DNA from 4 places in the Rhizobium sp. BR 249 genome. Region 3 is predicted to be linked to each of the others. Evidence: riboswitches for the same ligand, from Rfam matches in the RefSeq annotation. Region 3 holds a riboswitch; each other region holds the start of a gene.

Region 1 (7,176 bases), on a different contig from region 3:
TGCCGGCTGGCGGCCAATCGCGGGCTCGCCGTCCGGCCGTTCAAGCCGCAGAACATGTCGAACAATGCGGCGGTCGCCGATGACGGCGGCGAGATCGGCCGGGCGCAGTGGCTGCAGTCGCTGGCGGCGCGCACGCCGTCCTCGGTGCACATGAACCCGGTGCTCTTGAAGCCGCAATCGGAAAACGGCAGCCAGATCATCGTGCAGGGCAGGGTGTTCGGGCAGGCGAAGGGGCGGGATTATCAGCGGCTGAAGCCGCAGTTGCTCGGTGCGGTTCTCGCAAGCTTCGAACAGGTGGCCGAAGGCGCCGATCTCGTCATCGTCGAGGGCGCGGGATCGCCGGCCGAGATCAATCTCAGGGCCGGCGATATCGCCAATATGGGCTTTGCGACGCGGGCTGATGTGCCTGTCGTGCTCGTCGGCGATATCGACCGCGGCGGCGTCATCGCCTCGCTCGTCGGCACGCATGCGATCCTCGACGAAGCCGACCGGGCGATGATTTCGGGCTATATCATCAACAAGTTCCGCGGTGACGTCTCGCTGTTCGACGACGGCATCCGCGCCATCGAAGGCTTCACCGGCTGGCCGTGCTTCGGCGTCGTGCCGTGGCTGTCGGGTGCCGCGCGTCTGCCGGCCGAGGATTCCGTCGTGCTCGAGCGGCTGGCAAGGGGCGGGACCGGCGCACTGAAGGTCGCCGTGCCGGTGTTGCCGCGCATCGCCAATTTCGACGATTTCGATCCGCTGAGGGTGGAGCCGGATGTCGAGCTCACCTTCGTGCGGGCGGGCGAACGGCTGCCTGCCGATGCCGGACTCGTCGTGCTTCCCGGCTCGAAATCGACGATATCGGATCTTGCCGATTTCAGGGCCCAAGGCTGGGACCGTGATCTCGAGATGCATGTGAGACGCGGTGGCCGGGTGATCGGCATCTGCGGCGGCTATCAGATGCTCGGCCGCATGGTGCACGACCCGCTTGGGATCGAGGGCGGGAGGCAGGAAACGCCGGGGCTCGGACTTCTCGATGTCGAAACCGAGATGGCGCCGGAGAAGACCGTGCGCAACAGCCATGCCCGTTCGACCGAATATGACGCGCCGCTTTCCGGCTACCAGATCCACCTCGGCATCACCCGCGGCCCGGATTGCGATCGGCCTTCGGCGATCGTCGATGGGGCGCCTGACGGAGCGGTTTCGGCGGACGGGCGGATCATGGGCACCTATCTGCACGGGCTCTTCGGCAGTGATGCTTATCGTGCGCGGCTGCTGGAGAGCTTCGGGCTTTCCGGCCGACATGGGAATTATCGTGAGAGCGTGGAGCGGGCGCTGGATGAAGTTGCCGCGGAACTGGAGCGCTGTCTGGATGCGCGGTGGTTGGGGGAGTTGTTGGGTTAGGTGCTGGAGGGTGGGAAGAATTTGCTGAGTGTAAGGCAATGAAAGGCGTGCCGGCAGGCAGATGAGGGGGCCACACGGCAGATACCTATATGCGGGTCCAACTTCATCACGTCATTCACGCGAGAGTAGTATCGCAATGCGAAGCAGGCTAATAAGTAGTATGCGCGGCCAGGCGAAGCCCATTCCCGGTTCTCCATCCCCATGCGGAGGTTTCCAAAATTAACGATCATATTCAGTGGCTTATCGAGCATGGAATCACCAGCGAGCATATTAGCGATCTCGTCACCGGTCTGTGCGAGAGGCTGATCGCGGAAGGGTTTCCGATCTGGCGGGCGAGCATCCGGATGCCGTCCATCCATCCGATGTATCGCGGCATCGCGGCCAATTTCGTCAGGGGCGGCGTCACGATCATCGAAACGGCCGGACACGGCAGCGAGACGCAGCGCAACTTCGAGAACACGCCGATATTCTACCTTTTGAACCGAGGCGAGAATACGGGACGGTGGAACCTGGCGAAGGGCGAGGGCCTGCAATATGCCGAGCTTCGCGAATTCGCGCTTGCCGGTGGCACGGACCATGTGATCAACCTTTGCGAATTCCCGAAGGAGGTTGCGCTGCGCGGGCTCGGTTTTTCGCTGACGAGCGACGCGCCGGACGGATTTTCCGATGAACAGCTGGCGGTCATCGAGGGGTTTTTCCCAGCGCTGGGGCTGGCGGCCTACCGCGTGGCGGCATCGAACACCGCGACCGAAATCCTGGCGGTCTATACCGGCGCCAGGACGAGCGCGCGTATCCTTGCCGGCGAAACCCAGAGGGGGACCGGCGGCTCGATCAATGCTGCGATCCTGATTGCGGATCTCAGGAATTTCACGGCGCTGACCGAGGTCTATCAGCCCGAGGAGATCGTCGGTTTTCTCAACGAGCATTTCGAGCTGATCGACCGGCATGTCGAGGAAAACTCCGGCGAGATCCTGAAGTTCATGGGCGACAGCGTGCTGGCGATCTTCCCGACGGATGCGGACGATCCGCAGAAGGCCTGTATGGCGGCGCTCGCTTCGGCGCAGAATCTGCTGGAGGCAACCGACGCGCTCAATCGCGAGCGGACGGGCAATGGCGGCCCCGATATCGGGGTCGACGTCGTGCTGCACCTCGGCGAGGTTTTCTACGGCAATGTTGGCGCTCACGGCAGGCTGGATTTCACCGTGATCGGCAGGGCCGTCAACGAGGCTTCGCGGCTTGAAAAGCTCTGCGGCACGCTCGAACAGCCGCTCCTGATGTCGGAGAGTTTTGCGAAGACCTGTGCTGCGCCTTGCGAGCATCTCGGCTCGTTCGAGCTGCGCGGCGTTTCGAAGAAGGCCGACGTTTACCGGCTCGCCGACGAGACATAGTGGTCAGATCTCGCCCGACACCTCGCGGCGGCGGCGGTCGAGCTCTTCGCTGTAGCGGCGCAGCGTGTGGCTTTCGCTGAGCTGGCCGACCACCTTGCGCTCGATCAGGTTGTTGACGACGGCGAGCGCTTCGCTTTCGGTCTTGTCGAAGATCGCCGCCGCCTGCCTGGCGTTCATCTGCGGCTGCAGGAAATCGTTGCGGTAGCGGATGAAATCGGAAAGCGCCTTGCCCTCATCCTGGACGTCGGTCGGGTTGGCGTAGATCTCCGGGACCAGAACGAGGCCGGCATATTTTTCGCTCTCCTCGACGAGGATGACGCGCTGGGTCGAGCCGATAGGAAAGGCCTGCTTGAATTCTTCGAGCGAGATGCCGGCCCGTGCGGTCTTGACGTCTGATCGCATCAGCTTGTCCACCGTCAGGTTGCGGATCCAGCCGACGTCGTGGGCGCTGCGGATGCTTTCGCCGCGCAGGTGGAAGCGCCAAGTGGCGAAGGAGTAGCCGAAGGTCGAGCGCACGACGAGCGAGGAGGTGATGACGGCGGCGAGCACCAGCGCCGTGATCGGGAAGTCGCCGGTGATTTCGAGCGCCAGGAAGGTCATGGTCAGCGGGCCGCCGATGACGGCGACGGCAAGCGAACTCATGCCGACCACGGCATAGATCGCAGGCGTCAGCGTCGCATCGGCGAAATAGGGGCCGCAATAGGCGAAGAGCTTGCCGAGCAGGGCGCCCATGAACAGCGAGGCGAAGAACAGGCCGCCCCTGAAGCCGGAGCCGATCGAGATCGCCGAGGCGAGCGATTTCAGCAGGAAGAGGCCGATCAGCGCCGGGATCGCGACATCACGCGACAGGTTGAGATGCAATGCGCCGTGGCCGGCCGAGAGCACCTGCGGCGAAATCATCGCGAGAAGCCCGACGATGATGCCGCAGAGCGCCGGCCGGAAAGGCGGAGCGATGGAGCTCTTGCGCGCCAGCTCCTCGACGAAGGCGACGCCCTGCATGATGAGGATGCCGACGCCGGCGCAGAAGACGCCGAGCAGCAGGGCCGGGACATAGTCGGCCGGCACGACCGAACCGAAGCTGCCGATATCGATGGTGAAATCACCCTCGGCAAGCAGCCTTGCGACGAGCGTGGACACGAGGGCGGAGGTGACGACCGGCGTCAGCGACACGATCGTATAGGTGCCGATGATCAGCTCGAAGGCATAGAAGGCGCCGGTCAGCGGTGCGTTGAAGGCGGCGGCGATGGCGCCGGCCGCGCCGCAGCCGACGAGGACGCGCAGGTCGGAGCGGCGAAGCTGCAGCTTCAGGCCGAATTTCGAGGCGAGGCCTGCGGCAAGCTGGGTATAGCCGGCCTCCAGGCCGACGGAGGCGCCGAAACCGTTGGAAATCAGGTTCTGCACGGCGACGATGATGCTGTCGGTGAGCGACAGGCGGCCGCCATGCAGCGCATTGGCCTCGATCGGGTCGACCATCGGCTTCTTTCGCCGTTTCGCCAGCACGAAGAACAGCAGCCCGAGCAGCAGGCCGCCCATGACGGGAGCGGTGAGCAGCAGCAGCTTGTCGTCGATCAGCGATGAACTCAGCCTTTCGTCGTCCGAGATACCGAAGACCAGCTGGTGCAGTTCATTGGAAACGAAGCTCATGCCGGTGACGGCAAGTCCCGAGGCGATGCCGACGACGGCGCCTGCCAGCGACAGGCCGACCTCGCTGCGGCGGGTCAGCGCGCGCAGCCGCCCCGGGTCGAAGAAAACACGCAGCGCGCGCAGGCGGCGCCGATCCAATTTCATAAGCATGGCTAGACAACTAGGCGGGGAGAGACCCGGTCAAGGGTGACGGTGCAGTCCGCTTGCAACGGAATTGCGGCGAAAAGCCGGCGCGCCGATCAAATATTCATAACGTAAGCCTCTGATAAAAGACGATATTTCCGGTAGAGTCAGTCGTATTGGCTTGGAAGCCGCAGGTAATCCGCGCCGAGAGCGGCTGCGAAGGCCGGTTGACTTCAATCCCCGGCTTGCCTAACCATCCTGACATAACGGATGGTTCCGGATCGGCGTTGCGCCCTTCCGGATGAAAAGGGAATGTGACGGGGTGGACCCAAACCGGGCGCCTTCATCACAGCCGACCCCGCGACTGTAGAGCGGTCAGGGTCTTCCATCCGGCATCGAGCCCTTTTCGCCGGCAGCCAGCAATGGTGCGGGCGGGCGAAGCGGAGGAGATGCCGGAAAAGCCACTGGACATGCATGGTGATCAACCGGGGCCGGACGCCTCTATTTCTACGAATCGTCCACCTCTTCGCCAATGCAGCCGGGAAGGCGAGGCAGATCCGCCGGCACGATCAGGGCGACCGGAAACGGTTTGCCCCGATCGCGGCCGATACCCGCGAGCCAGGAGACCTGCCATCCCGTGCCGGGCGAAAAGCCCACCCCTGGGCAAAGCGCCCGCTGCCAGCACGGAGGTTGTTTTGGCTGAACGACTGAATTCAGCGCTGCCTTGTGTGGTGCGCGCCTCTCTCTCTTCCCTCATTCCTGTGCTTGTCACAGGAATCCAGCCACCGCGCGTCTGCGCGGTGAATGAAGCTATAACGCTGTTGAATGAGTCTTTCGTGCCCAAGGACTTGGACACGCTGGATTCCTGTGACAAGCACAGGAATGAGGGAGGTCGAGGAGCACGCGCGCTTCCTCTACTGGCGGTGTTGTCATGACCACCACCCTCATCCTCGGAGGCGCACGCTCCGGCAAATCCCGCTTCGCCGAAAACCTCATCATCGCGACCGGCCTCGATCGTCATTACATCGCCACCGGCCGGGCCTGGGACGATGAGATGCAGGCGCGTATCGACCAGCACAAGGACGATCGTGGCCCCTCCTGGATCACCCATGAGGAGCCGCTGGAGCTTGCCGAGCGGCTTGCGGCCATCGATGGCGAGGGCAGGGCGATCCTGGTCGATTGCCTGACGCTGTGGCTCACCAATCTGATGATGGAGGGGCGCGATATCGCGGTTCAGGCTGCGGCGCTTGCCGCCTTTCTGCCGCAGGCGAAGGCGCGGCTCGTCATCGTTTCCAATGAAGTCGGCCTCGGCATCGTGCCGGAGAACCGCATGGCGCGGGAGTTTCGCGACCATGCTGGAAGGCTGCACCAGATGATCGCGGCGAAGGCTGCGGAAGTTTATTTCGTCGCGGCAGGGCTGCCGCTGAAAATGAAGGGTTAAGTGCATGAACCAGCAGAAAATCCCCGCAACCGTCATCACCGGCTTTCTCGGCGCCGGCAAGACGACGATGATCCGCAACCTGCTCACCAATGCCGGCGGCAAGAAGATCGCGCTCATCATCAACGAGTTCGGCGATCTCGGCGTCGACGGCGATGTGCTGAAGGGCTGCGGGGCGGAAAACTGCACCGAGGACGACATCATCGAGCTGACCAATGGCTGCATCTGCTGCACGGTCGCCGACGATTTCATTCCGACCATGACCAAGCTTCTGGAGCGCGACCAGCGCCCGGATCATATCGTCATCGAAACCTCGGGCCTTGCCCTGCCGCAGCCGCTCGTCGCCGCCTTCAACTGGCCGGATATTCGCAGCGAAGTCACCGTGGACGGCGTCATCACCGTGGTCGATAGCGCCGCCGTCGCGGCCGGCCGTTTTGCCGACGATCACGATGCCGTCGATGCGCGCCGCGCCGAGGATGAATCGCTGGATCATGAAAGCCCGATCGAGGAACTGTTCGAGGACCAGCTGACCTGTGCCGACCTGATCGTGCTCAACAAGACCGATCTGATCGACGCCGACGGTCTCGGCCGCGTGAAGAGCGAAGTCGCCTCGCGCATTGCCCGCAAGCCGGTGATGATCGAAGCCAGGAATGGCGAGGTGCCGGCCAGCGTGCTGCTCGGCCTCGGCATCGGCACGGAAGACGATATCGCCAACCGCAAGTCCCATCACGAACTGGAGCATGAGGATGGCGAGCCGCATGACCACGATGAGTTCGACAGTTTCGTCGTCGAGCTCGGCGCAATCGCCGATACGGCTGTGTTCGTCGAGAAGCTGAAGGGCGTCATTGCCGAGCATGACGTGCTGCGCCTCAAGGGCTTCGTCGACGTTTCCGGCAAGCCGATGCGCCTGCAGCTGCAGGCCGTGGGTGCCCGTATCGACCAGTATTTCGACCGCGCCTGGGCGCAGGGCGAAACGCGCGGCACGCGCCTCGTCGTCATCGGCCTGCACGAGATGGATCAGGGCGCGGTGCGCAAGGCGATCGAAGCGCTCGTCCGAGGATAGAGAATGCATCTGCTTCTGGCCCAGCAGGGAACGATCAGCGATGGCGACGAGGCGATAGACCTCGGTCAGTCGCCGGGCGATATCCTGTTCCTCTCGGCTGCCGATACCGAGCTTGCGGCAATTGCCGCGGCTCA
Region 2 (7,176 bases), on a different contig from region 3:
ACATTCAGGCCCTTGGCATCCATGACGAAGATCTCGGTGATCTTGCCGCCGGAAGCAGCCTTCTTTTCCTGCAGGAATTTCGACAGCGCATTGCCGAGCACGCCGTCGATCATCGAGTGATCGGAGCCGTCGACTTCGGCGCGCCACTTCTTGTCGAGGGCGTCGATATCGGCTGCGCTCAGGTTGGCGTTGGTGGCGTCCTGCGCCTTGAGGGCGTCGACGATGGCGGGATCGCTGAGCCAGGGCGTGACATCGCTCTTCACGTAGTCGGCGATCGGGGCAAGCTGAGCGGCATCCTGCGCCATGGAGACACCCATGGGCACGGCAGATGCGCTGCAGGCAATAAGCAATGCGGTGACAACTCTTTTCATATTCTGTTCCCTTCCTGATGATCGGTTGTTGAGGAATTCATTATTGAAGGCTGATGGCGTCAGAACTCTTCCCAGGCGCCGGGAGAAGCGGCAACGGCGGCGTTTCCTGCATGCCGCTGCGTGAAGCTCCTTGGCTCGGGGCGAGGCTGGCGAACGGGTTGAGCAGGTCTGGGCTGGCCGGCGGCAGAAGCGCCGACGGTGAACCTGCCGGCCGAGTCCTGCAGAAGGCGGCCCTGCGTGAGCAGTTCCTGGCAGGCCGCGTTGGTTTCTTCGACCATTGCCGCGTTCTGCTGTGTCGCCTGATCCATCTGGTTGATCGCGCCGTTGATCTCCTGCAGGCCTGTCGCCTGCTCGCGATAGGACTGGACGATGGAGGCGATGCTGTCGCTGATGCGGTTGATCTGCTCCTCGATCTTCAGCAGGGCATCGCCGGTTTGGTTCACCAGTCCGACGCCGGCTGCAACCTCATCGCCCGATACATTGATCAGGTTCTTGATTTCCTTCGCGGCATTTGCCGAGCGCTGGGCGAGTTCACGCACTTCCTGGGCGACGACCGCAAAGCCCTTACCGGCCTCGCCGGCTCGCGCGGCCTCGACGCCGGCGTTCAGCGCCAGCAGGTTGGTCTGGAAGGCGATCTCGTCGATGACGCCGATGATGCGGCCGATCTGGCTGGAAGAGGTCTGTATCCGGTCCATCGCTCCGATGGCATCACGCACCACCGTGGCCGAGACATGCGCGCTGCGCTTCGTCTCCTCGACCAGCTGCCCGGCACTTTCGGCCCGCTGCGACGATGTTCTGACCGTCGTCGTCACCTCATCGAGCGCTGCCGCGGTTTCTTCCAGTGCTGCCGCCTGCTGCTCGGTGCGTTTCGCGAGCTGATCCGCGGAGGATGCCAGCTCGCTCGAGCCGCCTTCGACTGCGACGGAGGCGGTCTTGATCTCGGTCAGCGCGGCTGCGACCGCTTCGACCATGCGGTTGAAATCCTGCCGCAATTTATCGAATTCGGGGCCGAGGTCGGCGAGGCGCGTGGAGAAGTCACCTGCGGCAAGCCGTTCCAATGCATTGGCGAGCGTGTTCATTACCAGCCGCTGGGTGTTGCTCGACTCTTCCGTCAAGGATGCGTTGCGCGCCCTTTCGGCATCGAGAGAGGCGCTCTGCTCGGCAGCAGCCCGTTCCCTTTCGACCTTCACAATCGCTTCCTCACGGAAAACCTCCAGCGCCCGCGCGAGGAAGCCGATTTCGTCGCCATTTTCCCTATAGGTGACGGGAGAGGCCAGGTCGCCTTTCTGCAGAGCGCTGATTCTTCCACTGAGGATTCTGAGCGGGCGGCCGACGAGGCTTCGCATGGCGAGAAGGAATGCGATGACGGCCATGGCGGTGATCACCGATTGCGTGATCAGCGAAACGAAGACTTTCTGCTGGACTTCGGCAGCGATCTTCTCGACGGACCAGTTCGTCACGATGTAACCGGTGGCCTTGCCCGACTTGTCCAGCGGGAGGGGCGCGATGATCGTGACGACACCGGCCGACACTCCGCCGTCGTCGATCGTCGTTTTTTCCGGCTTGGCACCGAGGCTCTTCTTCAAATCGTCGGTTGCAGGCAAGCCGCCGATGCCGTCGCGTGTCCAGGTATCGACGGCGGCGAGATCCGCGTTGAAAGCGGCAAACTGCACGAGGTCGAGCGAGGGATCGTCGCGGTAGAGCGAATAGGCCTCTCTAACGGCATTCGCCTTGCCCCATTTCACGCCGCCGGCGGCCACGGATGCGAACTGTTCCACATCCTTGGACCAGTTCGTTTTGGCGCTATCGATCAATGCCTGGGTTTCATGCATCCAGGTGTAGGCGGCGAAAGCAGAGATGCCGCAGAGATTGACGGCGACGATGATTGCCGACAGCTTGGCTGTCAGAGGCATCGTTTTTAGAAAATGGAACATGCCGCGGGGCCTCGAAACGCAGCGCAGTCGGAGCTGCTCTCGACTGGCCTATCAACACGGGCATCGACGCCGGCGGTCGCAGCATGAGCACTCATGCCCATGTCCTCCTTGCAACCCAAAACGCGCAATTGCAGTCTGTATTTTTTTTGTAAAGAAATGATAAAGTGAAAGGGCTTTGGTGCGCATTATCCGGCTCGGCTTGCCGCAGCCCCCGTTTCCTGAAATAGATGCGCCGTCAGGTGCCCGCCGTCGAGGCGGGAGAATCGGGAATCCGGTGCAAGGCCGGAACGTGCCCAACGCTGTAAGGCCGACGTCTGCCGTTCAACACGCCACTGGTTTTCGCCGGGAAGGCTGCGGCAGACGGATGACGCCAAGTCAGAAGACCGGCCTGGCGAGATAGACCCAACCCGCGCGGACGGCGGGCGGTTGCGTTGTTGGGGATTTGACGATGCGACCCTTTGACGAGGATGCCCTGTCAGCGGCATCCGGTTTTTCCATGGCCGAACGCGAGGCCGTCTATCACGCGATCATGACGCGGCGGGACGTTCGCAGCCAGTTTCTGCCCGATCCCTTGCCTGACGATGTCGTGGAGCGGCTGCTGACGGCTGCCCATCACGCGCCTTCCGTCGGCTTCATGCAGCCGTGGAACTTCGTTCTGGTTCGAAGCGCCGAGGTGAGGGCTGAGGTGCGCGATGCCTTCGTGAAGGCGAACGAGGAGGCGGCGCTGATGTTCGAAGGCGAGCGGCGGCAGGCATACCGCTCGCTGAAGCTCGAAGGGATCGTCGAGGCGCCGCTCGGCATATGCGTGACCTGCGATCCCACGCGCAGCGGCAGCGTGGTGCTTGGGCGCACGCACAATCCCAGGATGGATAGCTATTCCACAGTCTGCGCGATCCAGAACCTCTGGCTTGCGGCCCGCGCCGAAGGCATCGGCATCGGCTGGGTCAGCATTTTTCGCGAAGACGATCTGAAAGCCATTCTCGGCATACCCGATCATATCGAGGTGGTCGCCTGGCTTTGCGCCGGCTTCGTCGACCGGCTCTATGACGAGCCCGAACTCGCGGTCAAAGGCTGGCGGCAAAGGATGCCGCTCGAAGAACTGGTCTTTCACGATGAATGGGGGCGGAGTGAGCGCTGATCAGCGTCGCAATCATTGCTGCTGGGGCTGCGGGCCGGGGTTTGCCGGATTGGCAAGGTCGATCGAGCCCTGGTCGCCGGCCAGGAATTGCGGGCCGACCTGGCGGACCTTGTTCTGCGTGGGATCGTAAGGACGTTCCGGAACGGATGGCTGCTGCGGCGGCGGCGCTACCGCGGCATCCTTTGCCGGCGGATTGGTATGGATGGTGGTGATCGAACCCTGCTGCGGCGGTTGGCTCAGAGCCTGCTTGCCGCGCATCTCATTGTAGTAGGCGGTGAGATTGCAGGCGCAGGCGTTTTTTTCGCCGGGTGCGCGGTTCTTATAGGCGAATGCGTTCTTCATGGCGCTGTAGGGCGTGCCTGTCGCCACCGAGATCATGTTCGAGGCTTCCGTGCTCCTGACGTCGCGATAGAAGAGCTGGGTCTCGATGCCGGGGCACATCTTGGCGCAGGTTTCGGCGTCCCGGCCGAAATCGACCGACGTGGCGTTCGAGCTGATCGGAAAGAAGCCGCCGTCGCAGCTGCGCACGCACATGGTACTGACGGGTGAAAGCATCTGGGCTTGCGGCAGGCCGTAACGCGGGTCGATCTCTCCTCCGCCGCCGAGCGGAATGAAGGTGTCGCCGCGCATTGCCTGCTCCTCGATGCTGGGGGCGGGATCGTTGGCGCTGCGTTCGGAGGGCGCATAGAAGTTTTCGCTGTTGCAGCCGTTGCGCTCCAGAGCGGCCATCAGTTCGCGGCGCGCGCCGTCATCGCCTTGGCCGCGCAGCTCGTCGCGGCGATCCTGGAGATAGCGGATATTGTCGATCATCCGGGCTTCGGCCTGCGAGAGCTCGGCGCAATAATCGGCATTCTCGCCGCCGATCACGACCATGCTGCCCGAGGTGCAGCCGTAGCTGCGCAGATCGTTGCGAACCTTGCGCAGCTCGAGGTTCTGCTCGGCCATGGCGCTGGCATATTGGCGCGCTTCCGGCCCATTGTTGTTGCCGATCGATCGCGGCAGGTCGGCGAGGCGGCCGCGCAGGTCGTTGCAGATAGCGCCGGACTGCGCGGCGGCGGGCGATGCCAACGCAAGAAGAAGAACAAGAGACAGGTTTCGGCGTTTCACGGCGTCGTCCCGGAATGAGCACACGGTCGAAGGATCGATGCGACGTCACTTCGCCGCGTGGTTTCTCTTAGCGTGTTTCTCTTAAGAAGCTGAGCTAAATTCTTAGCGCATTTTCGCGATTTTTTCCAGCAAAGGCGATGGCGGCCTTCGGTTTCGCTTGCGTCAGGAATTGTGCTATCGCGAAACATATACCGTCAGAGAAGCCAAACGTGAAAAACGTCCTATTCATATGCAGCCAGAACAAGCTTCGCAGTCCGACTGCGGAACAGGTTTTCGCCGACTGGCCAGGCATCGAGGTCTCCTCGGCCGGCACGAACAATGATGCCGAAAACCCGCTGTCCGCCGAGCAGATCGAGTGGGCTGATATCGTGTTCGTCATGGAAAGAGCTCACCGTACGAAACTTCAGAACAGGTACAGGTCAGCTCTCAAAGGCAAGCGCCTGATATGCCTTCATATTCCAGATGATTACGATTTCATGGACCCTGCGCTCATCCAGCTGCTGAAGGCTAAAGTCCCTCAGCATCTGTAGGTTCAATTTCGCCGGCAGCCGGCTTATGCCGGCTGCGATGCCTCGACGACGGCCAATGCCGCCATATTGACGACGCCGCGGGACGTCACCGAGGGGGCGAGAATGTGGGCGGGCATGGCAGCGCCGAGCAGGATCGGGCCGACATGCAGGCCGTCGGTCATCGACTTCACAACGCCGAGCGTGATGTTGGCGGCATCGAGGTTCGGGAAGACGAGCAGGTTCGCCTCGTCATGCAGCGTCGTATGCGGCATGACTCGCTTGCGGAGTGCTTCGGTGATGGCGCTTTCGCCGTGCATTTCACCATCGACTTCGAGATCCGGGGCGGCGTCGCGCACGAGCTGCAGGGCGTTGCGCATCTTCGTCGCGCTTTCGGACTCGCGCGAGCCGAAGTTGGAATGCGAGACGAGGGCAGCGCGCGGCGTGATGCCGAAGCGGCGGATTTCCTCGGCTGCCATGACGGTCGCCTCGGCGATCTCTTCGGCGCTCGGATTGAAGGTGACGTAGGTGTCGGTGAAGAAGGTTGCGCCGCGCTGCGAGATCATCAGGCTCAGCGCCGAGAAATCGCGGACATCCTTGCGCTTGCCGATGATTTGGCGCACGTCGCGCAGGTGCTTTTCATAACGGCCTTCGAGGCCGCAGATCAGCGCATCGGCCTCGCCGCGCCGCAGCGCCAGCGCACCGATGACGGTGGTGTTGGTGCGCACGATGGTGCGGGCCGCTTCCGGGATGACGCCACGGCGGCCGACGAGCGAGAAATAGAGATCGACATATTCGCGGAAGCGCGGATCGTCTTCCGGATTGATGACCTCGAAATCCTGCAGCGGGCGGATGCGCAAGCCATAACGCTTGAGACGCGTCTCGATGACCTGCGGGCGGCCGATCAGGATCGGTTTGGCCAAGCCTTCCTCGAGCAGTACCTGGGCGGCGCGCAGCACGCGCTCATCCTCGCCTTCGGAGAAGATGACGCGCTTGCGCTCCGCCGTCTTTGCCGCGGTGAAGATCGGCTTCATCACGAAGCCGGAGCGGAAGACGAAACGGTTCAACTGGTCGAGATAGGCATCGAAATCCTGGATCGGACGGCGCGCGACGCCGCTTTGTTCGGCGGCTTTGGCGACAGCAGGCGCGATGCGCAGGATGAGGCGCGGATCGAAGGGCGAGGGGATCAGGTAATCGGGGCCGAAGACCGGGGTCTCGCCGGAATAGGCGCGGGCGGCGACATCGGAGGGCTCTTCGCGGGCAAGGGCTGCGATGGCGCGCACGGCCGCCATCTTCATTTCCTCGTTGATCGTCTCGGCGCCGCAATCGAGCGCGCCGCGGAAGATATAGGGGAAGCAGAGGACGTTGTTGACCTGGTTGGCGAAATCCGAGCGGCCGGTGCAGATCATCGCATCGGGGCGGGCGGCGCGGGCGAGATCCGGCATGATCTCGGGCGTCGGATTGGCGAGCGCCATGATCAGCGGCTTATCGGCCATCTGCGCCAAGAGCTCGGGCTTCAGCACTCCGGCGGCCGAGAGACCGAGGAAGACATCGGCGCCGCCGATGTTTTCGGCGAGCGTGCGGGTGTCGCTCTTCTGGGCATAGACGGACTTCCATTCGTCCATCAGTTCGGTGCGGCCCTCATAGACGAGGCCTTCGATATCGTGGACCCAGATGTTTTCGCGCTTGGCGCCCAGCGTCACCAGCAGGTTGAGGCAGGCAAGGGCGGCAGCACCGGCGCCGGAGGCGACGATCTTGACGCTGTCGATGGCCTTGCCGGCGAGTTCCAGACCGTTCAGGATGGCTGCGGCGACGATGATCGCCGTGCCGTGCTGGTCGTCGTGGAAGACGGGGATTTTCATCTTCTCGCGCAGGCGACGCTCGACCTCGAAACATTCCGGCGCCTTGATGTCTTCGAGGTTGATGCCGCCGAAGGTCGGCTCCAGCGAGGAAACGGTCGAGACCATCTGTTCGACGCTCGCGGCGTCGATCTCGATGTCGAAAACGTCGATGCCGGCGAATTTCTTGAAGAGCACGGCCTTGCCCTCCATGACCGGCTTCGACGCCAGCGGGCCGATGTTGCCGAGGCCGAGAACGGCGGTGCCATTGGAAATCACGGC
Region 3 (7,176 bases):
TCAGTGGTGCGAATGCGTGCACTGGCCATGATCGGCGAGAACCTCGATGACACGGCATTGGTCGACACGGCCGTGGCCGCAGCCTTCCACCATAATTTCCAGCTCGGCCTTCAGCGCCGTCAGGCTGCGGATGCGTTGCTCGACCTCGACGAGGCGGGCCTTGGCGATGGCATCGGCCGAGGCGCAGGATTGATGCGGATCGTCCTGCAAAGTGAGCAGCGTGCGGATCGCCTCGATTTCGAAACCGAGTTCGCGGGCATGGCGAATGAAGGCGAGGCGGTTGATGTCGGCGGGCTCGAAGGAGCGCTGGTTGCCTTCGCTGCGGCCTGGGGCGGCGAGCAAGCCGATGCTCTCGTAATAACGCACCGTCGGCACCTTGACGCCGCTCCGGCGAGCCGCTTCGCCGATGGTGATCTTTTTCATGATTTTCCTCTTGCACCTCTAGTCGCTAGAGGATGTAGGTGGGATGCTTCTGTTTGACAAGGAAGCGGATCATGGCTGAGACGAGCGAGACACGATACCGGGTCGGTGGCATGGATTGCGCCGCCTGCGCGACCAAGATCGATACGGCGGTCAGACGCGTGGCAGGCGTCGCCGATGTTTCCGTCTCGGTGGTGGCGGGCACGATGACTGTCCGGCATGACGGCAGCAGCGACCTCAAGGCGATCGAGAAGAAGGTGACGGGGCTTGGCTATTCCGTCTCGCCTTTTACCGGAGGGGCAGCCTCTGTGCCTGAACGCGGTTCGCATCATCATGATCACGATCACGCGGGCCACGACCACGATCATGCGAGCCATGATCACGCGGGTCATGATCACGATCATGAAGGCCATGGTCACGACCACGCCTATGGCGAAAAGGAAATCGAAGGTCTGCACGGGCACGACCACACGCCGATGACCGGTCCCTGGTGGCAGAGCAAGAAGGGCCGGCTGACCATTTTCTCGGGCGTGGCGCTCGTTGCCGCCTATGCCGTCGGTCATCTCGTGCCGGCGATTGCATCCTATGCCTTCATCGTCGCCATGCTGGTCGGTCTCGTGCCGATCGCCCGGCGTGCGGTCATGGCGGCGCTATCCGGCACACCGTTTTCGATCGAGATGCTGATGACGATCGCCGCTGTCGGCGCCGTCATCATCAATGCGGGAGAGGAAGCGGCGACCGTCGTTTTCCTGTTCCTCGTCGGCGAGCTGCTGGAGGGTGTGGCGGCGGGCAAGGCGCGCGAAAGCATCCAGTCGCTGACGGCCTTGGTGCCGAAGACCGCGCTGCTCGAAGACAATGGCCAGATGCGGGAGGTGCCGGCGGAAAGCCTTGCCGTCGGCGCGATCATCATGGTTCGCCCCGGCGACCGCATCTCTGCGGACGGTGTCATCGTTTCCGGCGAGAGCGCGGTCGACGAGGCTCCGGTGACGGGCGAAAGCACGCCGGTGCGCAAGGGCGTCGATGCAGTCGTCTATGCCGGTACGGTCAACGGCGATGCAGTGCTCAGGGTTCGCGTCACGGCGGCCGCTGCCGACAATACCATCGCCCGCGTCGTCAAGCTGGTGGAGGAGGCGCAGGAATCGAAAGCGCCGACGGAACGCTTCATCGACCGGTTCTCGGGCTATTACACGCCCGGCGTGGTGGTGGTCGCCGCGCTGGTGGCGGTCGTTTCGCCGCTGTTTTTCGGCGGCTCGTGGAACGAATGGATCTACAAAGGTCTTGCCATCCTGCTGATCGGCTGCCCCTGTGCGCTCGTCATCTCGACGCCGGCGGCGATCGCCGCTTCGCTCTCGGCGGGTGCCCGGCGCGGGCTGCTGATGAAGGGCGGCGCGGTGCTGGAGACGCTCGGCAAGGTAACGATGGTCGCCTTCGACAAGACGGGCACGCTGACGGAAGGCAAGCCTCGGGTGACCGATATCGTTTCCTTCGGATTGAGCGAGGCGCAGCTCCTGTCGCGCGCGGCGGTGCTGGAGCAGGGCTCCAGCCATCCCTTGGCGCTCGCCATCCTCAACCGCGCCAAGGCCGACGGCGTTCCCGTGCCGCCCGCCTTCGAGCTGGAAGCGGTGCCGGGCAAGGGCGTCAGCGGCAAGGTTGGCGGCGAGACGCTGGATCTCTTGTCGCCGTCGGCTGCCCGCGAGCGCGGGGCGCTGGACGGGGAACAAGAGTCGCGCATCACGGCGTTCAACGACGAGGGCAAGAGTGTGTCGGTGCTGCTCGTCAACGGCGCTGCGGCCGGCCTGATCGCCATGCGCGACGAGCCGCGCGAGGATTCCGGGGCCGGGCTCTCGGCGCTTAAATCGGCCGGTGTCAAGGCGATGATGCTGACGGGCGACAACAAGCGGACGGCGGCAGCCGTCGCCGGCATGCTCGGCATCGATTGGCGCGGCGAGATGATGCCGGAGGACAAGCAGCGGGTCGTCGGCGAATTGAAGCGCGAGGGCTTCGTCGTCGCCAAGGTCGGCGACGGCATCAACGATGCTCCGGCGCTTGCCGCCGCCGATATCGGCATCGCCATGGGCGGCGGCACCGATGTGGCGCTGGAGACGGCGGATGCCGCCGTGCTGCACGGACGCGTCGGCGACGTGGCGAGGATGATCGCGCTTTCCAAGCGGACGATGCGCAATATCCTTGAGAATATCACCATCGCGCTCGGGCTGAAGGCGGTCTTCCTGGTGACGACGATCGCCGGCATTACCGGGCTCTGGCCGGCGATCCTCGCCGACACCGGCGCCACGGTGCTGGTGACGATCAATGCGCTGAGGCTGCTGCGTGTAAAGGCGTGAATGTTTTCCCGAATGGCGGTCTGGTTTCGTTAAGCTTTCGTTATCCCTGTTTTTCACAGGAACGCAGCGATTTCAAACCTGCCGTAACGCGATGCACAAACCATCCGTTGACGTGAATTCGGATTCGCGTACTATATCTAGTGTTCGAGGTTCCCTCGATTCGTGAGGATCGAGGGCTAAGACGGGAATACGGTGCGTTGCGCCATCATGGCGCGGCAATGCCGGAGCTGCCCCCGCAACTGTAAGCGGCGAGCAACTGTCCGATTTCAGGTCACTGGAGTATGATGCTCCGGGAAGGCTGGGCAGGGTGCTTCGACCCGTGAGCCAGGAGACCTGCCTCGAACGAAACGTCCACGGGCGGGGTGTCCGGAAGGTCGCGTCTACGAAGGCGGAATAAATCCGTGTCTGTTGCGCTGCCCCGAACGTCCGCATGAGCACTTCGGGGTTTGAAGTCATGTCGAGAGCATCAAGGCCGCCGCCTGCGCAGATTCTGCGAGGGACGACGTCAGGCGTTTAAGCGCCAACTTTGCCAGATCATTATCAAGCGTTGCCCCGGACGCCGCACGGCGCCCGATCCCAGTCCCGTGTCCTGAATTCATTGACATCACGAGGAACATGATGAGCGTTACCGTTTACAGCAAGCCGGCTTGCGTCCAATGCACCGCCACCTATCGCGCCCTCGACCGCCTGGGCGTGGATTATGAAATCGTCGATATTTCCGAGGATGCCGAAGCACTCGATCGCGTGCGCGGCATGGGCTACATGCAGGTTCCGGTCGTGGTTGCCGGCAGCCAGCATTGGGCGGGTTTCCGTCCCGACATGATCAGCGCGCTCTCCTGAGCGGAGAAAAGCGATGGGGCTGATCGTCTATTATTCGAGCCGATCCGGGAACACCCATCGTTTCGTCGAGAAGCTGGGACTGCGCGCGGCGCGCATTCCCGTCGACGCTGAAGGCATCCACATTCACGAACCCTATGTGCTGATCTCGCCCACCTATTGCGGTGACGGCGGCAAAGGAGCCGTGCCCAAGCAGGTGATCCGCTTCCTCAACGATGCGGAAAACCGTTCCAACATCCGCGGCGTGATCGCCGCGGGCAACAGCAATTTCGGCGAGACCTACGGGCTTGCCGGCGACGTGATCTCGCGGAAATGCCAGGTGCCGTATCTCTACAGGTTCGAGCTTCTGGGAACGGCCTGGGATGTCGCCAATGTCAAAGACGGGATGGGACGATTTTGGACACGGGAACAAATCTGACGCGGGATGCGGGCGCAAAGCCGCTGAAAGCGGCTGAAACGCTCGATTATCATGCGCTGAACGCGATGCTGAACCTCTATGACGATGAGGGCAGGATCCAGCTCGACAAGGATCGCATGGCGGCCAAGCAGTATTTCCTGCAGCACGTGAACCAGAACACCGTGTTCTTTCACAATCTCCGGGAAAAGCTCGATTACCTCGTGACCGAAGGCTATTACGAGCAGGAGGTTTTCGACCAGTATTCCTTCAATTTCGTCCGCGACCTGTTCGACCAGGCCTATGCCAGGAAATTTCGGTTCCCGACCTTCCTCGGCGCCTTCAAATATTACACCAGCTATACGCTGAAGACCTTCGACGGGAAGCGCTATCTCGAGCGCTACGAAGACCGCATCTGCATGGTGGCGCTGGCTTTGGCGCGCGGCGACGAAGCCCTTGCCCGCGACATGGTCGACGAGATCATTTCCGGCCGTTTCCAGCCGGCAACGCCGACTTTTCTGAATGCCGGCAAGAAGCAGCGCGGCGAGCTCGTCTCCTGCTTCCTGCTGCGCGTCGAGGACAATATGGAATCGATCGGCCGCTCCATCAATTCGGCGCTGCAGCTTTCCAAGCGCGGCGGCGGCGTGGCCCTGTCGCTGACGAATATCCGCGAGGCCGGCGCGCCGATCAAGCAGATAGAGAACCAGTCCTCCGGCATCATCCCGGTGATGAAACTGCTCGAAGACAGTTTCTCTTACGCCAACCAGCTCGGCGCGCGCCAGGGCGCGGGCGCGGTCTATCTCCACGCCCATCACCCCGACATCATGCGCTTCCTCGACACCAAGCGCGAAAATGCCGACGAGAAGATCCGCATCAAGACGCTGTCGCTCGGGGTCGTCGTGCCCGACATCACCTTCGAACTCGCCAGGAACAATGAGGATATGTATCTGTTCTCGCCCTATGACGTGGAGCGGGTCTACGGCGTACCCCTCACCGAGATCTCGGTGACGGAAAAGTACCGTGAGATGGTGGCGGATGCCCGCATCTCCAAGAAGAAGATCAAGGCGCGCGAATTCTTCCAGGTGATCGCCGAAATCCAGTTCGAGAGCGGCTATCCCTACATCATGTTCGAAGACACGGTGAACCGGGCGAACCCGATTGCCGGCCGCATCTCCATGAGCAATCTCTGCTCGGAGATCCTGCAGGTGAGCGAGGCGAGCGAGTATCACGACGATCTCTCCTACAAGCATCTCGGCAAGGATATTTCCTGTAATCTCGGCTCGCTGAACATCGCAGCGGCGATGGATTCGGCCGATTTCGGCAAGACGATCGAGACCTCGATCCGGGCGCTGACGGCCGTCTCCGACATGAGCCATATCGCCTCGGTTCCTTCGATCGAGAAGGGCAATGACGAGAGCCATGCGATCGGCCTCGGCCAGATGAACCTGCACGGCTATCTTGCCCGCGAACGCATCTTCTACGGCTCCGAGGAAGGCGTCGATTTCACCAATATCTATTTCTATACGGTCACCTATCACGCCATCCGCGCCTCGAACCTGCTGGCGGCCGAGCGTGGTGCGAGCTTCAAGGGCTTCGAGAATTCGAAATATGCCTCGGGCGAATATTTCGACAAATATACGGAGCAGGAATGGAAGCCGGCGACGGAGAAGGTGCAGTCGATTTTCGACGCTGCCGGCATCCACATTCCGACGCGGGAAGACTGGCTTGCGCTGAAGAAGGCGGTGATGACCTCCGGCCTCTATAACCAGAACCTGCAGGCGGTGCCGCCGACGGGCTCGATCTCCTACATCAACCACTCCACTTCCTCGATCCATCCGATCGTTTCGAAGATCGAGATCCGCAAGGAAGGCAAGATCGGCCGCGTCTATTATCCGGCGCCGTTCATGACCAACGACAATCTCGATTATTATCAGGACGCTTACGAGATCGGGCCGGAGAAAATCATCGACACCTATGCGGCAGCCACCCAGCATGTCGACCAGGGCCTGTCGCTGACCCTGTTCTTTCGGGACACGGCAACGACGCGCGACATCAACAAGGCGCAGATCTACGCCTGGAAGAAGGGCATCAAGACGATCTACTACATCCGCCTTCGCCAGATGGCGCTGTCCGGCACCGAGGTGCAGGGATGTGTGTCTTGTACGCTTTGATTTGATTTCAGCCGCGAATCTTTGAGCGAGTGGCCCCCTCATCCGCCTGCCGGCACCGACCTGGGTGAGCCACGGGTCTCACCCGTCCTTCGGACCCCCGCTGGGGAGAAGAGACAAGCCGCGTGCACGGCGTTCCCCTCTCCCCAGCGGGGAGAGGGCAGGGTGAGGGGCTCCGCACTCCGTTAGAATTTATGGAAGAAAGACTACCCAATGAACATATCCATCAAGCCAGCCTCCCGCGTCCGCGCCATCAACTGGAACCGCATCGAGGACGATAAGGATCTCGAAGTCTGGAATCGCCTCACCGGTAATTTCTGGCTGCCGGAGAAAGTGCCGCTGTCGAACGACATTCCCTCCTGGGCGACGCTGACGGCGGCCGAGCAGCAGCTCACCATTCGCGTCTTTACCGGACTGACGCTGCTCGACACGATCCAGAACGGTGTCGGCTCCATCAGGCTGATGGAGGATGCGGCAACACCGCATGAGGAGGCGGTGCTTTCCAATGTCTCCTTCATGGAGGCGGTGCATGCACGCTCCTATTCCTCGATCTTCTCGACACTCTGCTCGACGCCCGATGTCGACGACGCCTATCGCTGGTCTGAGGAAAACGAGTTCCTGCAGCGGAAATCGGCGCTGATCATGAAGCAATATGCCTCCGGCGATCCCTTGAAGAAGAAGGTCGCGAGCGTCTTCCTCGAAAGCTTCCTGTTCTATTCCGGCTTCTACCTGCCGATGTACTGGTCGAGCCGGGCCAAGCTGACCAACACGGCCGACATGATCCGCCTCATCATCCGCGACGAGGCGGTGCACGGCTATTATATCGGCTACAAGTTCCAGCGCGGGCTGGAGCGGTTGCCCGAGGAGCGCCGGCAGGAAATCAAGGATTTCGCCTTCGATCTCCTGCTCGAACTTTACGACAACGAGGCGAGATATACCGAAGCGCTCTATGACGGCGTCGGGCTCAGCGAGGACGTCAAGAAGTTCCTGCACTACAATGCCAACAAGGCGCTGA
Region 4 (7,176 bases), on a different contig from region 3:
ACTCATGCGAAAGCGCAGCCGACATCTGCCCGAGCCCGGCAAGTTTACCGGCCTGGATGAGATCGGCCTGGGTCTGGCGAAGCTGCTGCTCGGTCAACCGCCGCTCGGCGATCTCCTCCTCGATGCGGCTGTTGACGCGGGCAAGATCCGCCGTGCGCTCCTCCACCCGCCGCTCGAGTTCACCCCGCGCTTCGGCCTGCATCTGCATGCGCTCGGCCAGCCGCGCCCGCCGCTGGCGAATGACCGCCACGGCAAGCCCGGCAATGCAAAGGATGAGAAAGACGGCAACAAGCGCGGTGCGCGCCTGGGCGCGGATGGAACTCGTCTCCATCAGCACATTCACCGTCCAGTCCTCGGCCGGCATGTAATGCGACAGCACCAGATACTCACTTGAGCTCCGGTCGCCCGCAAGCGTCATCAGATCATGCGGCTCGAAGCGATGGCGCGTCACCGGCAGCGCCGTGAGCTTCGCATTGGCATAGCGCCGCGACGCTTCCGTGCGGGCGATACGGTCGGCCGTCAGCGGCAGGATCGCGCCGTAGAGCCATTCCGGACTGCCGGACATGAAGATGATGCCTTCCGGATCTGAAACGAAGATCTTGTATTCCCCGCCGCTCCAGGAGGATTCGATCATGTCGATATCGACCTTGAAGACGATGACGCCGCGAATATCCGCGCCGACCCTGATCGGGGCCGAAAAATAATAGCCGCGCTTCAGGGACGTGGTGCCGAGAGCGTAGAACCGGGCCTGCCGGCCTTCGATCGCTTCCTGGAAATAGGGGCGGTAGTTGAAATTCTGGCCGACGAAACTTCCCGGTCCATCATAATTGCTCGCCGCGATCGTCTCCCCGTCCGGCTTCACCACATAGATGTCGGAGGATTTCAAGAGCCCGTTGATCTCCTTGAGATAGAGATTGGCGGCACCGCGCAGCACCATGTCGTCAGGCGCGCTGACCAGTTCCTTGATATCGTCGTGATCGGCGATCAGCGCCGGCAGCGCCTCGTAGCGGTTAAGGTGGCCGCTGAGCGCCGAGACGGCAAGGCGCAGCGCCGTTCCCGCCTGGGCCGAAGCTTCCTGCATATAGGCACGCGTCGCAATCGCGCTTCCATAGGTGAAGAAGGCGAAAATAACGAGCGGCACCACCAGCAGCGCCGCTATCGCACGATATCTCGAAGACAGATCCGGCTCCTCCCTTTCTGCCTTCACTCCCCAGCAAGGCATGCCCGACGGGCTCAGTTTAATGAGGCAAGCGAGGTTTTCCAAGAGCGCGCCGAAACTTGACACTCCGCAGGGGTGAATGTCCTATTGCGGCACCGCAAGGAGACCCCTTCCATGAGCGACGACCAGACGCCCGCCGACAGCAAGCTCACCAGCTCCAAGCGCCGCTGGGCGGCAGAGGGCAAGTTCCTGACCGGCCGCATCAGCCGCCCCGAGGCCGAGCGCCTGCCGCCCGGCCAGCACCTCGTCAAGAACTGGCCGGTGCTCGATCTCGGCCAGCAGCCCGTCATCTCAACCGAGAGCTGGCGGCTTGAGGTACGCGGCCTTGTCGAAACGACTCTTACCCTCACCTGGGCCGATTTCCAGGGGATCGAGCAGAGCAGCAAGATCAGCGATATCCACTGCGTCACCACCTGGTCGCGCTACGATAACAAATGGAAGGGCGTTTCGACGCGCGATCTGCTCGATCGTGCCATGCCGAGGCCGGAAGCAGCTTACGTCATGCTGACGAGCTACGACGGCTATACCACCAACCTGCCGCTTGCCGATTTCGCCGCCGAGGACGCGATCCTCGCGACCTCATGGGAAGGTCTGCCGCTGACACCAGATCACGGCGGCCCGATGCGCCTCGTCGTGCCGCATCTCTATTTCTGGAAGAGCGCCAAGTGGCTGCGCCGCATCGAGCTGATCGCTGCCGATGAGGCCGGTTTCTGGGAAAAGAACGGCTACCACATGCTTGGTGATCCGTGGCGCGAGCAGCGTTATTCCGACGATTGAGCCTTCGGCCGCAGGAAACGGCGAAGCGCCAGGACGGCAAACCCCAACAAGGCGGCAAGCCCCGCCAGTGACGCCATGCTGGCGAAATGAAGTGGTATCTTGCTCCAGCGCGGCTTGATGATATCGGCCGTGTTAAAGGCCTCGCCGCTGAACTGGCAGGTGACGAGCGCAAGCCCACGCCGCACCATATCGGCGTCGACGGCGGAGATGATTTCTCCTGCTGCAGGCGCCTCCAGCGGCATCTCCCGCATCGCCATCAGCACGGCTTTCGTTGCCGCGAGATAGGCATGGGCGCATTCGTTGAACGGACTTTCCTCGTCCGTCACGCTGCCCGGCACCCTGCCCCACAGGCAATAGGAATATTGGATCTCGGCATAGTTCAGCACGCGGCGGAACGGCTCGTTGGTATCGACTGCACGGGATGCGAGGTCGATGATCCCACGGCGATAGTCCGAAATCACTGCCATCTCGCCGTGGGAAATTTCCGGGATATCGATACCGCCATGGCTGCCGCCTGCGCTGCGAGAATGCGCGCAGGCGTCACCGGCGATGATGAGAAGCAGGCTTGCCCCAAGGAGAACACCAAGCCTGTCGTCGCGCCGGATCACCGGAAAGCTGGCCGTAGACCACTCTTGGCGCCGAGACGCCTTTCGGCCAGCGCTCCGAAAACAATACCGAGCGCTGCCCAAAGGATCGCGTGCATTCCGAGCGTGGTCGTGCGGAACCGCCAGAGCACCATCGCCGAGAAATTCTCCGGCACCTCGTTGATCGGCGGCAAGAGATAGAGAACCGCACCGATGAAGACGAGATAGGCGGAGCCGGCGATGATCGCGCCGTTCCAGAGACCGAAGCGTCCGGCAAGGCGGCGCGAAAGCGCCACCGCCGCAATCAGCGAGGCGAGCGAAACGACGATCATCAGGAAGAACAGCTCGGTCCTGACACCGATCGTATCGGGATTGCCGACCGCCGGCGGATTGGCCGGATATTTGACGGCAGGAACCAGAACGACCGCCACGAAGGCGGCAATGGCGATGACGGCCGAGGTGCCGCGCGGCGAAAGGCTGCTGAGGCGGCCGTGCACGAAAGCGAAGGCAAGCGAAAAAAGCCCGCCGACAGCAATGCTGTAGGCCATGACGCCGGTGAAAAGGCCGAGACCGGCCTGCGTGGCCCGGCTGACGATCTCAGGTTCGGCGGCTTCGCCGGCCGCCTGGGCACTCGCCTCCTCGAAGGCGATCGCCGCATCGACCAGCGGCTCGCCGAAGGTATGGGCAAAGGCAAAAATCAGGATGCCGGCAATCACGCCCGCGAGCATGCCGCGAAGCAGAAGATTTCCAACCATGTCAGTATCCCCCTAAGCATGTCGCGCAAAACTGTGCAGCGGTTTTGCGAGAACGACATGCGTAAAACAAAGACCTAAAGCGCGAGAAGCGAATCTGAAAGATCGCGATGCGCTTTAGTGGCAGGGAAAGCCGAGGAGATGGCGGGCGTCATGCACGAATTCGTGCACATACATGCCGTTGAACAGCGCCATCGCGCCTTCCTCGGTGCCGACAAAATAGAGAACGATCAGCATCAGCAGGCCGCCAAAGATCGCCCAGGGCAGGATTTCCCCTACCGGGATCGGCGCCGGTGCCGCGACAGGTGCAAAAGTAGTGTCAGACATGTATTCCTCCGGAATGACGCGTTCAGTCGAAAGAGTGTTGTGCGGCAGGGTCTGACTTCCAGCGCGAAGAAGTTTCGACACGCTGGTCACAGTGGCGCGACCGCGCCGGATTTCCACCGGCTTCCAAACCCGCAACGCCACGGTTATATCTGCACGCCGGAGAGACTGTCAACGAAACTTCACGAGCCGGCAAAGCGCCGTCCCCACCACATTGCGGAGATCGGAACGATGGTGAATACGCGCCTCACCTGGATCTGCCACGGCGCGACGGCGGCAAGCCGCAAGGCCCTGTTTCCGCTCGACGAACCGCTGGAAGACAAAGCGGTCGAGGAAGCCGGCAGGATGGCCCGCCTGCCCCACGCCGACCGTATCGTCACCAGCCCGGCTTTGCGCGCCCGCCAGACCGCTGCAGCACTCGGTCTCGAAGCCGAAATGGAACAGCGGCTTGCCGACTGCGACAATGGCCGCTGGGCCGGCAGATCGATAGCGGCGATCGGGACTGAAGAGCCGGAGAATCTCGTGGTCTGGATGAGCGATCCGGAAGCCGCCCCACACGGAGGCGAGAGCTTTCTCGGCCTGCGCAGGCGCGTCGCCGGCTGGATGGACGAGCAATCCCTGCTCGGAGGCCATGTGATCGCCGTCACCCACCCGGCCGTCATCCGGGCGGCGACCGCGCATGTGCTTGAGGCGCCGCTCCCGTCCTTCTGGCTCATCGACGTCGAGCCGCTGGCGGTCGTTCGTATGACCAGCAATGGACAGCGCTGGTCACTGCGCTTCTAGAGAATTAGATACCCCTCATACTGTCCAGCCTTACGCAAGCAAATAGCGTCATCTCTATTGAACCGGGTTTGACCGGGACTACTTCCTTGTCCCAAGGAGATGGAAGACATGACATATGATTGGAGTGGGGAGCGTACGCGGCGCCTGCGTTTGATGCGGGTTGCGACGTTCACCGTAATTCTGGTCGGTCTGGTCGTCAGCGTCCCGCTGCTGATCGTCACCGCCTGAAAAAGCGAGACAGGGCGAGCGATGCGGCAGCACGCTCGCCCTCGTTCTTCCCGCTCTCTCCCCTCGCCGTTCAACCCGACTCCCCTGTCTTCCCAGCCGCGCCGACGAACGGCCGCAGCGCAATCGCTGCCCCTGTAGCGCCGAAACAGGCTGCTTCTCCAACAATTCGCCTTCTGGTTTCAACGAACATTTCAGATTTTCGTGATACCTCGGCGCAGGGTGGAGATGGAGAAGGCAATAATGCCGGCGTTTTTCCAAAGCAGGGCCGGAAGGCAATGCGTGTCAGTCGTGGTGTTCGGAGTAACCCTCTGGATCCTCAGCACGCTGCTGCACTTCGACGACGGCCTCGTCTCCTTCATGACCGGTTTCGGCAAGTACGGAGCGAACAAGCTCATTCTTGCCCTCGGCATCGCCGGCGCCATGAGCTTCATCTATTCCGTGCTGCGCATCGCCGACCTGCGCAAGGAAATGGAGCTGCGCGCCACCGCACAGGCGAAGGCCGACTGGACAGCCACCCACGACCATCTGACCAGACTGCCGAACCGCTACGCCTTCGAGCGCAAGATCCTCTCGCGGCCGATCCTGGACGAGGAAGCCGAGATCGAGGAGTGGGCTCGCAACGTCACCATCTTCTCCGTCGATCTCGACGGTTTCAAGAAAGTCAACGATCTCGTCGGCCACAAGGGCGGCGACGTCCTGCTGATCGAGGTCGCCAAGCGTATCTGCGCAATCGGCAATGCCGATTGCGTCTATCGTTTCGGCGGCGACGAATTCATCATCGTCGCCTTCGGCCTGACGGCGCAGCGCGAGGAGCGTTTCGCCAAGCTTTTGATCCAGGCCGTCACCCGGCCGATTCACATAGACGGCTTTGCCGTCGAAGTGGGCGCCAGCGTCGGCTACGACCGCTGGGCCGAGGGAGCCGAACCGCTTGAGAATGCCGCGCACCGCGCCGACCTTGCCATGTACGAAGCAAAATCGCGCGGCCCCAACCACCATCTCGTCTTCGAAGCCTCGATGCAGGACAAGGTGGCGGAACGCGCCGCGCTGGAAACGAGGCTGCGCGCCGCGATCTCCAAGAAGGCGATCAAACCCTTCTATCAGCCGCTGATCGACCTCAAGACCGGCCAGCTCTGCGGCTTCGAGGCGCTGGCCCGGTGGATCGGCGAGGATGGCGTCAACATTCCGCCGCCCGTCTTCATCGGCATCGCCGAGGAAACCGGCATGATCACCGCTCTGTTCGAGGATCTTCTCGCCCAGGCCTGCGGCGACGCGCTCGCCTGGCCCGAGCAGGTGATGCTGTCCTTCAACGTCTCGCCGGTGCAGATGGAAGACAAGCTGCTGACCTCGCGCATCCTCAAGGTTCTCTCCGCAAGCCGGCTGCCGCCGCAGCGCCTTGAAATAGAGATCACCGAAAACGCGTTGATCCAGGACCCTGCTGTCGCCGCCCTCGTCCTCGACGAACTGCACGCGGCCGGCATTCAAATCGCGCTCGACGATTTCGGCACGGGCTATTCGAGCCTCGCCCAGCTCGCCCGCTACCGCTTCGACAAGATCAAGATCGACAAGAGCTTCACCGCCACCTGCCGCGACGACGAACGGCAGGAAAAGATCGTCCGCGCCATGCTCGGCCTCGGCAGGAGCCTGAACATCAAGACGACAGCGGAAGGTGTCGAGGACCACGGCCAGCTCGCCTTCCTGCTGCAGCTCGGCTGCGATATCGGCCAGGGCTATCTCTTCGGCAAGGCGATGCCCGCCGCCGAGGCGAGCATCTTCATTGACGATCGCAAGGCCAATCTGGCCTCCACGGCCTGACTCACCGACTGCGAGCTATGTAGCGAAAATGCCCGATCGGCGGACAAATGCCTTTCCGTCCGAAGCCCCGGCGCTAAGTTCGGCCATCGTGACGCCTCGTGCGGAGTCTCTGAAGACATGCCATCGACCGACCTCCTCCTGACCTTCAACGCCGGCTCATCGACCGTGAAGATCGGCATCTTCGCGATCGAGGGAGCCAGAGCGCGGCGTATCGGCAAGGGGGTGATCGATTTCCGCGCCGAGCCGCTTTCGCTCAATCTGACGGAAGGACCGCAGAGGTTCGAGGTGCCGTTGAAGTCAGAGGTGACGGAAGACCTGCATGACGTCATCGACGAGACCTTCGCTCTCCTCGCCGATCATTTCGACATTGCCGCCGTGCGCGCCGCCGGGCACCGCGTCGTCCATGGCGGCGACCGCTTTACGGGGCCGGTCGCGCTCGACGCCGCCGCCATCGATGCCGTCGATGCGCTGACCCCGCTTGCGCCCCTGCACCAGCCGCAGGCGCTGCGCTTCATCCGTGCGCTCAGGCATTTGAAGCCGCACCTTCTCCAGACGGCGTCCTTCGACACGGCCTTCCATGCCACACAGGATGATCTCGTCCGCCGCTTCGCCATCCCCCGGGCGCTGCACGAGGAGGGTATCAAGCGTTACGGCTTCCATGGCCTCTCCTATAAATTCATCGCCGGCGAACTCCGCC

Evidence for each region. A riboswitch is a leader RNA that binds a small molecule or an ion and turns the genes downstream of it on or off. The one in region 3 is predicted to bind cobalamin.
Region 1: it holds a riboswitch for cobalamin, as region 3 does, so the genes downstream of both, cobU (bifunctional adenosylcobinamide kinase/adenosylcobinamide-phosphate guanylyltransferase) here and nrdH (glutaredoxin-like protein NrdH) in region 3, are expected to answer to the same signal.
Region 2: it holds a riboswitch for cobalamin, as region 3 does, so the genes downstream of both, bluB (5,6-dimethylbenzimidazole synthase) here and nrdH (glutaredoxin-like protein NrdH) in region 3, are expected to answer to the same signal.
Region 4: it holds a riboswitch for cobalamin, as region 3 does, so the genes downstream of both, QD408_RS05370 (CbtB domain-containing protein) here and nrdH (glutaredoxin-like protein NrdH) in region 3, are expected to answer to the same signal.

Annotation. Positions count from the first base shown of each region.
Region 1 covers NZ_JARWKX010000026.1:2,184-9,359, reverse strand. Annotated here, with positions in the region: gene QD408_RS21700 (cobyric acid synthase) at 1-1,386, shown strand, start outside; gene QD408_RS21695 (adenylate/guanylate cyclase domain-containing protein) at 1,605-2,774, shown strand; gene QD408_RS21690 (chloride channel protein) at 2,778-4,568, opposite strand; cobalamin riboswitch at 4,796-5,191, shown strand; gene cobU (bifunctional adenosylcobinamide kinase/adenosylcobinamide-phosphate guanylyltransferase) at 5,473-5,982, shown strand; gene cobW (cobalamin biosynthesis protein CobW) at 5,987-7,042, shown strand; partial or broken gene cobN (cobaltochelatase subunit CobN) at 7,046-7,176, shown strand, end outside.
Region 2 covers NZ_JARWKX010000024.1:74,008-81,183, reverse strand. Annotated here, with positions in the region: gene QD408_RS21180 (hypothetical protein) at 1-371, opposite strand, end outside; gene QD408_RS21175 (methyl-accepting chemotaxis protein) at 431-2,305, opposite strand; cobalamin riboswitch at 2,526-2,712, shown strand; gene bluB (5,6-dimethylbenzimidazole synthase) at 2,754-3,443, shown strand; gene QD408_RS21165 (DUF2865 domain-containing protein) at 3,456-4,550, opposite strand; gene QD408_RS21160 (low molecular weight protein tyrosine phosphatase family protein) at 4,760-5,080, shown strand; gene QD408_RS21155 (NADP-dependent malic enzyme) at 5,104-7,176, opposite strand, start outside.
Region 3 covers NZ_JARWKX010000017.1:119,465-126,640, forward strand. Annotated here, with positions in the region: gene QD408_RS17380 (MerR family transcriptional regulator) at 1-423, opposite strand; gene QD408_RS17385 (heavy metal translocating P-type ATPase) at 495-2,762, shown strand; cobalamin riboswitch at 2,893-3,118, shown strand; gene nrdH (glutaredoxin-like protein NrdH) at 3,381-3,602, shown strand; gene nrdI (class Ib ribonucleoside-diphosphate reductase assembly flavoprotein NrdI) at 3,616-4,017, shown strand; gene nrdE (class 1b ribonucleoside-diphosphate reductase subunit alpha) at 3,996-6,164, shown strand; gene nrdF (class 1b ribonucleoside-diphosphate reductase subunit beta) at 6,375-7,176, shown strand, end outside.
Region 4 covers NZ_JARWKX010000004.1:27,005-34,180, forward strand. Annotated here, with positions in the region: gene QD408_RS05350 (sensor histidine kinase) at 1-1,222, opposite strand, end outside; gene QD408_RS05355 (sulfite oxidase-like oxidoreductase) at 1,334-1,996, shown strand; gene QD408_RS05360 (hypothetical protein) at 1,981-2,604, opposite strand; gene QD408_RS05365 (CbtA family protein) at 2,601-3,335, opposite strand; gene QD408_RS05370 (CbtB domain-containing protein) at 3,450-3,659, opposite strand; cobalamin riboswitch at 3,685-3,835, opposite strand; gene QD408_RS05375 (histidine phosphatase family protein) at 3,891-4,439, shown strand; gene QD408_RS05380 (putative bifunctional diguanylate cyclase/phosphodiesterase) at 4,908-6,479, shown strand; gene QD408_RS05385 (acetate/propionate family kinase) at 6,597-7,176, shown strand, end outside.